One region of the Vagococcus luciliae genome, then DNA from elsewhere that is predicted to be linked to it. Evidence: predicted binding sites of a transcription regulator. Region 1 holds the regulator's gene; the other holds the start of a gene.

What was found. The regulator CtsR, encoded in region 1, represses protease genes until heat stress. The targets are predictions, from matches to a motif close to TTGGTCAAAAAAGGTCAAANA.
Region 2: the regulator CtsR is predicted to act here: its motif matches at 1,778-1,798, upstream of clpP (ATP-dependent Clp endopeptidase proteolytic subunit ClpP).

Annotation. Positions count from the first base shown of each region.
Region 1 covers NZ_CP102451.1:364,356-371,155, forward strand. The annotation lists gene G314FT_RS01885 (peptidase U32 family protein) at 1-117, opposite strand, end outside; gene G314FT_RS01890 (ATP-dependent Clp protease ATP-binding subunit) at 230-2,686, opposite strand; gene G314FT_RS01895 (CtsR family transcriptional regulator) at 2,692-3,162, opposite strand; tRNA gene G314FT_RS01900 (tRNA-Leu) at 3,312-3,396, opposite strand; tRNA gene G314FT_RS01905 (tRNA-Cys) at 3,405-3,475, opposite strand; tRNA gene G314FT_RS01910 (tRNA-Gln) at 3,485-3,556, opposite strand; tRNA gene G314FT_RS01915 (tRNA-His) at 3,567-3,639, opposite strand; tRNA gene G314FT_RS01920 (tRNA-Trp) at 3,651-3,721, opposite strand; tRNA gene G314FT_RS01925 (tRNA-Tyr) at 3,729-3,809, opposite strand; tRNA gene G314FT_RS01930 (tRNA-Phe) at 3,813-3,885, opposite strand; tRNA gene G314FT_RS01935 (tRNA-Asp) at 3,891-3,963, opposite strand; tRNA gene G314FT_RS01940 (tRNA-Glu) at 3,989-4,060, opposite strand; tRNA gene G314FT_RS01945 (tRNA-Ser) at 4,085-4,174, opposite strand; tRNA gene G314FT_RS01950 (tRNA-Asn) at 4,199-4,272, opposite strand; rRNA gene rrf (5S ribosomal RNA) at 4,284-4,399, opposite strand; rRNA gene G314FT_RS01960 (23S ribosomal RNA) at 4,479-6,800, opposite strand, start outside.
Region 2 covers NZ_CP102451.1:1,332,057-1,338,856, forward strand. The annotation lists gene G314FT_RS06495 (HAMP domain-containing sensor histidine kinase) at 1-505, shown strand, start outside; gene G314FT_RS06500 (DsbA family protein) at 582-1,094, opposite strand; gene clpP (ATP-dependent Clp endopeptidase proteolytic subunit ClpP) at 1,106-1,699, opposite strand; tRNA gene G314FT_RS06510 (tRNA-Arg) at 1,880-1,951, opposite strand; gene rpoN (RNA polymerase factor sigma-54) at 2,014-3,357, shown strand; gene G314FT_RS06520 (sugar-binding transcriptional regulator) at 3,530-4,567, shown strand; gene gap (type I glyceraldehyde-3-phosphate dehydrogenase) at 4,610-5,614, shown strand; gene G314FT_RS06530 (phosphoglycerate kinase) at 5,704-6,800, shown strand, end outside.

The DNA.
Region 1 (6,800 bases):
ATAATGTGGTAATCTTAAGCCAAATTCTTCTTCTCCAAAACACAAAACGTCGATATCTAATTCAACTAATTGACGTGCTTGATCGAATGAATCAACCGTTACACTCATTTCTATCATATAAGACACTCCTATTCATTATAAACACTCTTATCCTACCATATAGACTAAACTTATCGCAATTCTTTCACAAGTTAAAAGCGCTAGTTATGTAAATAACTAACGCTTTTAACTACACTTGTTGCACTTGTTTAATTCGTGTATTAATTTTACCCTTAGATGCTCCTAAAGTAATTGTATCACCTGTTTGAAGTTCACCAGACAAGAGCAACTCACTCAGTCTATCTTCGACTTCTTTTTGCAAAGCACGACGAATTGGACGAGCACCATATTCCGGATCAAATCCTTCACTGCTAATAACATCAATTGCAGCAGGAGTGAGTTTTAATATAATATCTTGTTCTTTTAATCTCTCAACAACATCTTTAGACATGATCTTCACGATATCATGTAGTTGTTCTTTATTTAGTGAATGGAACACAACCACCTCATCTACACGATTTAAGAACTCAGGTCTAAATGATTTTTTCAATTCTTCTAAGATACGAGATTTCATCGCTTTATAATCTTTTGTCTCATCTACCACACTAAATCCGACTGTTTTTTCATCTCGTAAAGCTGTTGCTCCAATATTGGATGTCATGATAATAATCGTGTTTTTAAAATCGACTTTACGACCTTTAGCGTCTGTCAAATGCCCATCATCCAACACTTGTAATAAAACATTAAATACATCTGGATGAGCTTTTTCCACTTCATCAAGTAACACCACAGAATAAGGTTTTTGACGAATCCGTTCAGTCAATTGCCCTCCTTCATCATATCCAACATATCCAGGAGGTGATCCAACTAAACGACTCGTACTATGTTTTTCCATAAATTCAGACATATCAACTCGAATCAAGGCTTCTTCAGAACCAAACATCACTTCTGCAATCGTTTTGGCTAATTCTGTTTTTCCAACACCGGTTGGTCCTAAAAACATGAATGATCCTATTGGACGATTTGGACTCTTTAATCCACTTCTTGCACGTCTAATCGCACGGGATACGGAATCAACTGCTTCTTCTTGACCAACAACACGTTTATGCAGTACTTTTTCCAAATCAAGTAATCGTTCACTCTCTTTTTTCTCCAGTTGAGTCAATGGAATGCCCGTCCATTGTGAAATAATTGATTCAATATCATACTCCGTCACTTTTTGTGTATAGCCATTTTCTACTTTTTCTTGTTGTTCAACAAGTTTAGCTAATTTTTTTAAAGCTTTCTTTTCTTTTTCTCTAATCTCTACTACTTCAGAAAAATGTTGCTTAATAATAGCTTCTTCTTTTTCTTGGTAAATATTAGCTAATACCTTTTGTTGTTTTACAATAGGTGATGGTTTTTCAGCTTGATTTAATCGTACTTTTGCTGCAGCTTCATCTATCAAATCAATAGCTTTATCTGGCAATTGTCTATCATTAATATAGCGAATAGACAATTTCACAGCTGCATCAACAGCTTCTTGAGTAATTGCCACTTGATGATGTTCTTCATATTGAGATTTTAATCCTGTCAAAATATTAATCGTTTCTTCTTCAGTAGGTTCATCAACCATAATTTTAGCAAATCGACGTTCTAACGCAGAATCTTTCTCAATATATTTTTGATATTCATCTAACGTTGTTGCCCCTATTGTTTGCAATTCTCCACGAGCTAATGCTGGTTTTAGTATATTAGATGCATCTATAGCACCTTCAGCACCACCAGCACCAATCAGAGTATGCAACTCGTCAATAAATAATATAACCTGTCCATCATGATAAATTTCATCAACTAACTTCTTCATTCGATCTTCAAATTCACCACGATACTTAGTCCCAGCAACTACTGCTCCCATATCAAGCATCATCACACGTTTATTTCGCATATCTTTGGGTACATTAGCTTCGATAATCCGTTGCGCTAAACCTTCGGCAATAGCTGTTTTTCCAACACCAGGTTCTCCAACAAGTACCGGATTATTTTTAGTCCGACGACTTAAAATTTGTATCAATCGTTCAACTTCTGTCTCGCGACCAACTAAAGGATCTAATCGTTTTTCTCTAGCACTCTGTGTCAAATCTCGTGCCAAAGAATCTAGTGTAGGAGTTCCTTCACCCACCGAATTCTTAGTCGCTTTTCTATTTTTACCATTTTTATTATTTTCTGTAATACCAATTCTTCTCATTATATCTTTACGTAACCTGGGAAGTTCCACTCCTAAGTTTTTTAAAATCCTAGCAGATAATAATGTATCTTCTCTGACCAAAGCAAGTAAGATGTGTTCTGTTCCAATACTTGGCGCACCTAGCCGTTTAGCCTCTTCACCTGCGAAAGCTAATACATCCTTAGCTCGCGGAGAATAAGGAAGTAATTCGTTTTCTTTAGATTTATAACGTCCATATTGGACAATCTGTTCAACTTCATCAAACAGATAAGTATCATCAATATCAAAATATCTCATTGCTTTTCCACCAATACCTCTTGGTTCCTTCGCTAAAGCAAGTAATAAATCCTCTGTTCCAACTGCATCATGTCTAAAATATTTAGCACTTTCTTGTGCAAGATTCAGAACTTCATTAGCCCTTTTAGTAAATAATTCACCCATATCTATCACTCCTGTTCTTCATAAGTTAGTCGTTCTAATACATCAATCATCATGTTCGCCCTCAATAATTTTTCTTCTTCCGAGCGGCTAATACCTGTTAATTTAAATGCTGAATTAAGTAAATACTTTTCACGTACAGTTATTATATCATTATCTTGCAATTCATTTAAAATAGCAAATGCATCACTATCTGTCAAACCATTACTTATCATATCTGGGATTTCTTCACATATTCTGGTTTTATATTTTATCAATTTAACTTTTACAATACGAATATACCCACCACCACCACGCTTACTTTCTACCCGATAACCTTTTGGAACAGTAAACCTTGTGTTAATAACATAATTAATTTGTGATGGGACACAATTAAATTGATTGGCAATTTCAGCGCGTTTTATTTCAATAATATCTTCATTTTGTAGTAGTTCTTTTAGATAGTCTTCAATAATATCAGACATATTTTTATTTTCCATAAAAATCTCACCCTTCAAAAATAACGTAAAACTATTGACTTATATTGACCTACATTATACATAATATAATTCAATAGTTATACTAATTTGATTTGAATATACTAAAAGAGCTTTGAATGAAATCATTCAAAGCTCTTTTTACTAGATTATACCGGCGGCCGGGGTCGAACCGGCACGCCCTCAATGGGCACTGGATTTTGAGTCCAGCGCGTCTGCCAATTCCGCCACGCCGGCAAAACAAGAGGCGGTAACCGGATTTGAACCGATGATAAAGGTTTTGCAGACCTCTGCCTTACCACTTGGCTATACCGCCTTTAATAAACTGGGCTAGCTGGATTCGAACCAACGAATGACGGAGTCAAAGTCCGTTGCCTTACCGCTTGGCTATAGCCCAATAATAAAAAGGCGACTGATGGGAATCGAACCCACGAATGCCGGAGCCACAATCCGGTGCGTTAACCACTTCGCCACAGTCGCCATATTATTAACAGGGGTAGTAGGAATCGAACCCACGCTGACGGTTTTGGAGACCGTAGTTCTACCGCTAAACTATACCCCTTTAAATATGGAGGGGGGCAGATTCGAACTGCCGAACCCGAAGGAGCGGATTTACAGTCCGCCGCGTTTAGCCACTTCGCTACCCCTCCAAATGGCGCAAGACAGAATCGAACTGCCGACACACGGAGCTTCAATCCGTTGCTCTACCAACTGAGCTACTGCGCCAATAACGGTTCCGACGGGAATCGAACCCGCGATCTCCTGCGTGACAGGCAGGCATGTTAACCCCTACACCACGGAACCTGATTATGGTTTGTATTATATTTTATGACCCGTACGGGAATCGAACCCGTGTTACCGCCGTGAAAGGGCGGTGTCTTAACCGCTTGACCAACGGGCCAGTATAATAATTTCTTTTAGTATACGGAGAGTAAGGGATTCGAACCCTTGAGACAGTTATTACCGCCTACATGATTTCCAATCATGCTCCTTCGGCCAACTCGGACAACTCTCCAGAGTTTTACCTTAATTAAAAGAACTCCGGCAGTAGGACTCGAACCTACGACATCATGATTAACAGTCATGCGCTACTACCAACTGAGCTATGCCGGATAATGATATAAGCACGGCAACGTCCTACTCTCACAAAGGGAAACCCTTCACTACCCTCGGCGCTAAGAAGCTTAACTTCTGTGTTCGGCATGGTTACAGGTGTATCCTTCTTGCCATCGTCACCGCACTTATCTGTTTTTTATTGAGTGATGATTCACTCAAAACTGGATGTTAAGTTAGTATCAATATAATTGTCCACCGCTATCTTGGTTAAGTCCTCGACCGATTAGTACTAGTCCGCTCCATACATCACTGTACTTCCACTTCTAGCCTATCTACCTGATCATCTTTCAGGGGTCTTACTTCCTTAAAGGAATGGGAAATCTCATCTTGAGGGGGGCTTCACGCTTAGATGCTTTCAGCGTTTATCCCGTCCATACATAGCTACCCAGCAATGCCCTTGGCAGAACAACTGGTACACCAGAGGTATGTCCATCCCGGTCCTCTCGTACTAAGGACAGCTCCTCTCAAATTTCCAACGCCCGCGACGGATAGGGACCGAACTGTCTCACGACGTTCTGAACCCAGCTCGCGTGCCGCTTTAATGGGCGAACAGCCCAACCCTTGGGACCGACTACAGCCCCAGGATGCGACGAGCCGACATCGAGGTGCCAAACCTCCCCGTCGATGTGAACTCTTGGGGGAGATAAGCCTGTTATCCCCAGGGTAGCTTTTATCCGTTGAGCGATGGCCCTTCCATGCGGAACCACCGGATCACTAAGCCCGACTTTCGTCCCTGCTCGAGTTGTAACTCTCGCAGTCAAGCTCCCTTCTGCCTTTGCACTCTACGAATGATTTCCAACCATTCTGAGGGAACCTTTGGGCGCCTCCGTTACCTTTTGGGAGGCGACCGCCCCAGTCAAACTGTCCATCTGACACTGTCTCCCACCACGATAAGTGGTGCGGGTTAGAATGGTCATAACACAAGGGTAGTATCCCACCAGCGCCTCCATCGAAACTAGCGTTCCGATTTCTACGGCTCCTACCTATCCTGTACATGTGTCACAAACATTCAATATCAAACTACAGTAAAGCTCCATGGGGTCTTTCCGTCCTGTCGCGGGTAACCTGCATCTTCACAGGTACTAAAATTTCACCGAGTCTCTCGTTGAGACAGTGCCCAAATCGTTACGCCTTTCGTGCGGGTCGGAACTTACCCGACAAGGAATTTCGCTACCTTAGGACCGTTATAGTTACGGCCGCCGTTTACTGGGGCTTCAATTTTGAGCTTCGCTATTGCTAACCCATCCTCTTAACCTTCCAGCACCGGGCAGGCGTCAGCCCCTATACGTCATCTTTCGATTTTGCAGAGACCTGTGTTTTTGATAAACAGTCGCTTGGGCCTATTCACTGCGGCTGAACTTGCGTTCAGCACCCCTTCTCCCGAAGTTACGGGGTCATTTTGCCGAGTTCCTTAACGAGAGTTCTCTCGCTCACCTTAGGATTCTCTCCTCGACTACCTGTGTCGGTTTGCGGTACGGGTCATTTGTTTCTAACTAGAAGCTTTTCTTGACAGTGTGACATTGAGACTTCGGTACTTTATTTCCCTACTCATCACAACTTGTTCTTAAAGATAAAAGCATTTGACTCTTATCAAAACTCGTTGCTTGAACGTGCACTTCCAGTCGCACGATCTCATAGCCTCCTGTGTCCCTCCATTGTTCAAACAAAACAAACGAGTACAGGAATCTCAACCTGTTGTCCATCGCCTACGCCTATCGGCCTCAGCTTAGGTCCCGACTAACCCTGGGAGGACGAGCCTTCCCCAGGAAACCTTAGTCATTCGGTGGACAGGATTCTCACCTGTCTTTCGCTACTCATACCGGCATTCTCACTTCTAAGCGCTCCACCAGTCCTTACGATCCAGCTTCAACGCCCTTAGAACGCTCTCCTACCATAGAACCAAAGGTTCTATCCACAGCTTCGGTAACATGTTTAGCCCCGGTACATTTTCGGCGCAAGGGCACTCGACTAGTGAGCTATTACGCACTCTTTAAATGGTGGCTGCTTCTGAGCCAACATCCTAGTTGTTTGTGCACCCTCACATCCTTTTCCACTTAACATGTATTTTGGGACCTTAGCTGGTGGTCTGGGCTGTTTCCCTTTCGACAATGGATCTTATCACTCACTGTCTGACTCCCGGATATAAATGAATGGCATTCGGAGTTTATCTGAATTCGGTAACCCAAGACGGGCCCCTAGTCCAAACAGTGCTCTACCTCCATCATTCTCAAATCCGAGGCTAGCCCTAAAGCTATTTCGGAGAGAACCAGCTATCTCCAAGTTCGTTTGGAATTTCTCCGCTACCCACACCTCATCCCCGCACTTTTCAACGTACGTGGGTTCGGTCCTCCAGTGCGTTTTACCACACCTTCAACCTGGACATGGGTAGGTCACATGGTTTCGGGTCTACGACAACATACTCATTCGCCCTATTCAGACTCGCTTTCGCTACGGCTCCGCTTCTTCAGCTTAACCTCGCATGCTATCGTAACTCGCCGGTTCATTCTGCAAAAGGCACGCTATCA
Region 2 (6,800 bases), 970 kb from region 1:
TGCAGAACAATCGGACTTTCATTATAAAAATGAAACATGTTTGGCAAAAGAAACGATTCAAACAACGGTTAGTAATTTTCAAATGTTGTATCCAGATTTTGTGTTTAATTTAGACGATGATGATTTAGATCATTCGGTTCAAATCAAAATGTATCGTAATCATTTTGAACAGATTTTAATTATTTTAATGGACAATGCCGTAAAGTATTCTAGAGATAGAAAAGAAGTGATTATTTCAGCATCGAAGTCTTATCAATCTGTTGATGTGATGATTCAGGACTTTGGTGAAGGCATTTCAGAAGAGGAGATTGAAAAAGTATTTAATCGATTTTACCGGGTAGATAAAGCAAGAGCTCGTCATACTGGTGGTAATGGATTAGGGCTGTCTATTGCACAACAATTAATCGAAAATTATCATGGCACGATAAATGTAAAAAGTCATGTAGATTTAGGAACAGCCTTTTATTTATCTATTCCTTATGTGACAGAAAAAACGACTAATTAATTGACTCAAAAAATATAATAGAATAGAAAAAACGTATCAAGCGTAGAGTGAGGTGACTCATACTTGATACGTTTTTTTAATTAAATAAAGCTAAAAAATCATTATTTGAAATCTTTTGGTCAAAATTAATATCGCCCACAATTAAAGTAGGAACAAAACGGATAGAGGCTTGTTCTGCTTCTTTTACAATACTATCTAGCGCTACATCATTTGATTGCTTTACAAGTCCTAATGTTTCTTCAGCAAAACGAGTTACCTCTTCAGAAGAAGATAACCCACCCCACTCATTTTGAGTGTCATATATCTTTGTAATAATCTCAAGAGCTCGTTCATCCATTGGAACATATTGATGCATAACGTTACCAAGTATTAGACTAGGTGATGTTTTATTAAAAAGTTTGATGACATAATGAAGATTATTTTTAGATACTTCATCTGTTATTAAGTCTAACTTTTCATTCCACCATTGGCGGCAGTATGGACATCGAAGATTAACAAATTCAATTAATGTATTTGGTGCTTCCTTTTGCCCAATCTTTATTCCGTTTGTAGTATTGACTTTTGATGTGTCAATTTGTGTCATAGGCATGACTCATCTCCTTATTTTAAAGCGGCACTGTTTACCATTACTTCATCAATGAGGCCATATTTTTTAGCATCTTCAGCTGACATGAAATTATCTCGATCAGTATCTTGTTCGATAATTTCAATTGGCTGACCAGTATTTTCAGCTAAAATTTTATTTAGTCTTTCTCTTGTATTCAGAATATGGCGCGCTGCAATTTCGATTTCTGTTGCTTGACCTTGGGCTCCTCCAAGCGGTTGATGAATCATAATTTCAGCATTTGGTAAAGCAAATCGTTTTCCTTTAGTTCCAGATGATAATAAGAAACTACCCATTGATGCAGCCATACCTAATACGATAGTCTGAATATCAGATTTAACGAAATTCATTGTGTCATAAATGGCAAGACCTGCTGAAACACTTCCTCCTGGTGAGTTAATGTAAAGATAAATATCTTTTTCAGGATCCTGGGCATCTAAAAATAATAATTGTGCAATGACACTATTTGCAACGTTATCGTCAATAGGGCCACTTAACATAATGATGCGATCTTTAAGTAAACGTGAATAAATATCATAGGCACGTTCACCTCTAGCAGATTGTTCGATAACTGTTGGTATTAAATTCATATAAATTCCTCCTAATAGTAACGCTACTAGCCACATTTTAACATACTCTTTTTATTCTACCTAGAATTTAGCGTCATCTTAGTCAAAAAAGGTCAAAATAATAAAAAGTAAACAAAAAGGACCTACGTCCTTAAAAATATTATGATAAAATATGATATACTTCTTTTAAAAAGAAAGTAACACGCCCTAAGGGAATCGAACCCCCGTCTCAAGAACCGGAATCTTGCGTGATATCCACTACACTAAGGGCGCATCTACTTTTACTAGTTTACCAAAAAAAACATAAATAGCAAGATGAAAAGGAGGAAAAGCTGATGAAAATGTCGCAAAATTTTAGACAGGGTCAAAGCCAAGTTCAGACTCAAAAATTAGCCATGACCCAACAATTACAACAATCCATTAAGATACTACAGTATGGTACAGAAGACTTACTTTCTTTTTTAAATGATAAAATGTTAGAAAATCCGTTGATTGATGTATCCGTTTCCGATATGGATACTCAATACTTAGAACCTAAAAATTATGATGCGTCAAAAAGTGATGGAAAAACGGATTGGATAAATCAGATTCCAGAAACGACTCAATCATTGTTTCATTATTTGATTGAACAAATCCATTTGAATTATCGGGATACAGCGTTGAGAAGTCTTAGTTTATTTCTTGTTGAGTTTATTGATACAAATGGGTACTTAACAATTTCAATAGAAGAAGCGATGAAATTAAAGCAAGCGACTTATATAGAAGTGCTAGATGCATTAACACTTATTCAGATGCTTGAACCTGCTGGTGTTGGTGCTAGAAATCTACAAGAGTGTCTTATGTTACAAATAGAAAGAGATGATAACGCTCCTAACCAAGCTTACTTAGTATTGGAAGAATATTTTGACGAATTGGCCAATAGAAAATGGCAAAAGATTGAAAAAAAGTTAGGGATTTTATTAGTGGAGATTCAAGAAATTTTTGACTATATTCAAAAATTACACCCAAATCCAGGATCACTGTTTTATTCGGACGAAGATAGTATCATTTACCCAGATTTAGAAGTCAAAGTAGATAGAACAGATAATTCAATTTCTATTGTATCTACTAAAGTAGGAAAGCCGGTAATTAGCTTTCAAACAACGTATTTTGAAAAAATGTCTCATCAAGGTGGAGAAGAAGTCAAAAGATATTTAAATGATAAAAAAAGTGAATTTGAATGGCTTAAAAAAACCTTAGAGCAGCGAGGAAATACGATTTTACGAGTAGGAGAAGAAATTGTTAAAAAACAATCAGCGTTCTTTATAGAATCCAATCACCCACTTACTCCCATGAAGTTGAAAAGTGTGGCAGAAGAACTATCACTTCATGAATCAACTATTAGTCGAGCTGTTAATGGAAAATATTTAACAACAGATTTTGGTGTATTTGAGCTAAGAAGTTTCTTTTCAACAGGATTGGAACAAAAAAATTCAAACGAAGTGATTGGAGTAAATGATGTTAAACAATTGATTGAAACAATTATCAGAGAAGAAAACAAGACCAAACCACTATCTGATCAAAAAATTGTCGATTTATTAAAAGAAAAAAATATTCAAATTTCTCGAAGAACAGTCGCTAAATACCGTGAGGAATTAGGAATTCAGTCATCTTCTATGAGAAAAAGATTTGATAATTAAGAGAAAGTTTGAGTATCAGACTTGTATTATTCATCAAGACTTGTTATTATATGCGTGTAAGGGTTGGACAAAATAAAAGTTATTTTGACTCAGCCCTATCAAAATACAATACGTGGGTCAAAAAAAGTCTATGTTGGACTGAAATTGTCCCTTGAGTTGAGGAGTATTATCTATGAGCAATGATTTTGATATTATTGAACAGATTGCTCCTGACATGATTCAAGTGATTGAACAACGATTTCGTATTATGCGAAACATTTATTGGAATCAACCAGTTGGACGTAGAAAATTATCTGAAAAGGTAAATTTAACTGAACGAATACTTCGAAGTGAAACAGAAGTATTAAAACAATTGAATTTGATTGATGTGTCTAAAATTGGAATGTCGCTTAGTGAAAAAGGATTAAGTCTTTATAGTGATTTAGAAATAGTCATGGCAGAGCAAACGGGCAATCGTGTCCTGGAAAAAAAATTAGCAAGTAAGCTTGGTATTGAAAGGTGTTTGATTACGCCTGGAGATAGCGATACTGAAAGCAAAGTGTTAGAAAAGTTTGGCGAGATTATCTCTGATATTCTTTCAACACGTTTACCTGATGGTGAAAACATTATTGCCGTTATGGGTGGGACGACAATGGCAACAGTTAGTCGATGCATGTACAAATTAGAGACACCAGAAAGACATAATATTTTTGTTCCAGCAAGAGGAGGAATTGGTGAAACCATTCAAACTCAAGCTAATTCAATAAGTGCCACAATGGCAGAACAGACTGGTGGCGAGTTTAAAGTATTGTATGTTCCAGAACAAGTCAGTTCGGAAACATATGAGTTATTACTTCACGAGCCAACTGTCCAACGAGTATTAGAGTTGATATCCAAATCAAATGTTGTGATTCACAGTATTGGACGAGCACTGCATATGGCAAAACGTCGTAATATGAGTGCAAGTGATTTAGCAATGCTTTCTAATAATGGAGCTGTTGCTGAGTCATTCGGTTATTTCTTTGATAAAGACGGAGAGGTCGTCTATAAAATACCTCGAATCGGTCTTCAAATGAAAGATCTTCAAAAAATACCGTATGTTATTGCTGTAGCAGGTGGTAAAACAAAAGCTAGGGCAATAGAGGCATACATCAAAAATGCTCCTAAGCAGACGTGGTTACTCACAGATGAGGGAGCTGCAAAACAGATTTTAAAAGAGGAAACTCTTTAAAATAAATAAATTTTTTCGATTTTCTAAAGGAGGAAATCTCACATGACAGTTAAAGTAGGTATTAATGGTTTTGGACGTATCGGACGCTTAGCATTCCGCCGTATTCAAGAAGTTGAAGGATTAGAAGTTGTAGCAATCAATGACTTAACAGATGCACAAATGTTAGCTCATTTATTAAAATATGATACAACTCAAGGACGTTTCAATGGTGACGTTGAAGTTCATGATGGATTTTTCAAAGTAAACGGAAAAGAAGTTAAAGTAACTGCTAACGCTAACCCAGCTGAATTACCATGGGGAGAATTAGGCGTAGACATCGTTTTAGAATGTACTGGATTCTTTACATCTAAAGAAAAAGCAGAATTACATTTACAAGCTGGTGCTAAACGTGTTGTTATCTCTGCTCCAGGTGGAAATGACGTTCCAACAATCGTTTATAACACTAACCATGAAACATTAACTGGTAAAGAAACAGTTATCTCAGGTGCTTCATGTACAACAAACTGTCTTGCTCCAATGGCAGATGCTTTAAACAAAAACTTTGGTATTGTTGAAGGATTAATGACAACAATTCATGCTTATACTGGTGACCAAATGACATTAGATGGACCACATCCAAAAGGTGACTTCCGTCGTGCTCGTGCAGCTGCTGCAAACATCGTACCAAATACAACTGGTGCTGCTAAAGCTATTGGTTTAGTTATTCCAGAATTAAACGGTAAATTAGATGGAGCTGCTCAACGTGTTCCTATCGCAACAGGTTCTTTAACTGAATTAGTAACTGTTTTAGACAAAGAAGTTACTGTTGAAGAAGTTAACGAAGCAATGGAAAAAGCTTCTAATGAATCTTATGGTTACACAATCGACCCAATCGTATCTTCTGATATCGTTGGTATGACTTACGGATCATTATTTGATGCAACTCAAACTAAAGTAATGACAGTTGGCGACAAACAATTAGTTAAAACTGTTTCTTGGTATGATAACGAAATGTCATACACTGCTCAATTAGTTCGTACTTTACAATACTTTGCATCATTAGCTTAATTTAATACACCCTATCAAGATTATCGAAGCGGGGAAGCTATCGCGCTTTCTCGCTTTTTTTGTTAATTCATAAGGAGGCGTCAACAAGCATGGCAAAAAGAACAGTTGAAGATTTAGAATTAAATGGTAAAAAAGTCTTAATACGTGTTGATTTTAATGTCCCTATTAAAGATGGAGAAATTACAAATGATAACCGTATTATTGCTGCTTTACCAACAATTAATTATGTTATCGAACATGGTGGAAAAGCAATTCTTTTCTCTCATTTAGGTCGTGTAAAAACTGAAGAGGATAAAGAAGGCAAATCATTACAACCAGTTGCTGCTCGCCTATCAGAATTACTAGACAAACCAGTTTCTTTCGTTCCCCAAACACGTGGAGCTGAACTTGAAAAAGCTATCAGTGAAATGAAAGATGGAGATGTGTTGGTTGTTGAAAACACTCGCTTTGAAGATATTGATGGTAAAAAAGAAAGCAAAAATGATCCAGAATTGGGTAAATACTGGGCTTCTTTAGGTGATGTTTATGTAAATGATGCATTTGGTACAGCTCATAGAGCTCATGCTTCAAATGTTGGGATTGCATCTAACTTGCCTTCAGCTGCAGGTTACTTAATGGAAAAAGAAATCAAATTTATCGGTGGCGCTGTTGATGAACCTAAACGTCCATTTGTGGCTATTTTAGGTGGCGCAAAAGTGTCTGATAAAATTGGTGTTATCGAAAATTTAATTGAGAAAGCTGATAAAATTTTAATTGGTGGTGGGATGACTTATACATTCTACAAAGCTCAAGGCAAAAATATCGGTAAATCAATTTGTGAACCAGATAAAGTTGATTTAGCTAAAGAATTACTTGAAAAAGCAGCTGGAAAAATTATTTTACCAGTGGATACTGTTTGTGCACCTGACTTTGATAATGATGCGCCAACTGAAATTCATGAAAATAATATTCCAGATAACTTAGAAGGATTAGATATTGGTCCAAAAACAATTGAATTATTCACTAAAGAATTACAAGGTGCTAAAACAGTTGTATGGAATGGTCCAATGGGAGTCTTTGAATTACCTACATTTGCTAAAGGGACAATTGGTGTCTGTGAAGCTATCGCAAACTTAAAAGATGCTACTACTATTATTGGTGGTGGAGATTCAGCAGCTGCTGCAATCCAATTAGGTTTTGCTGATAA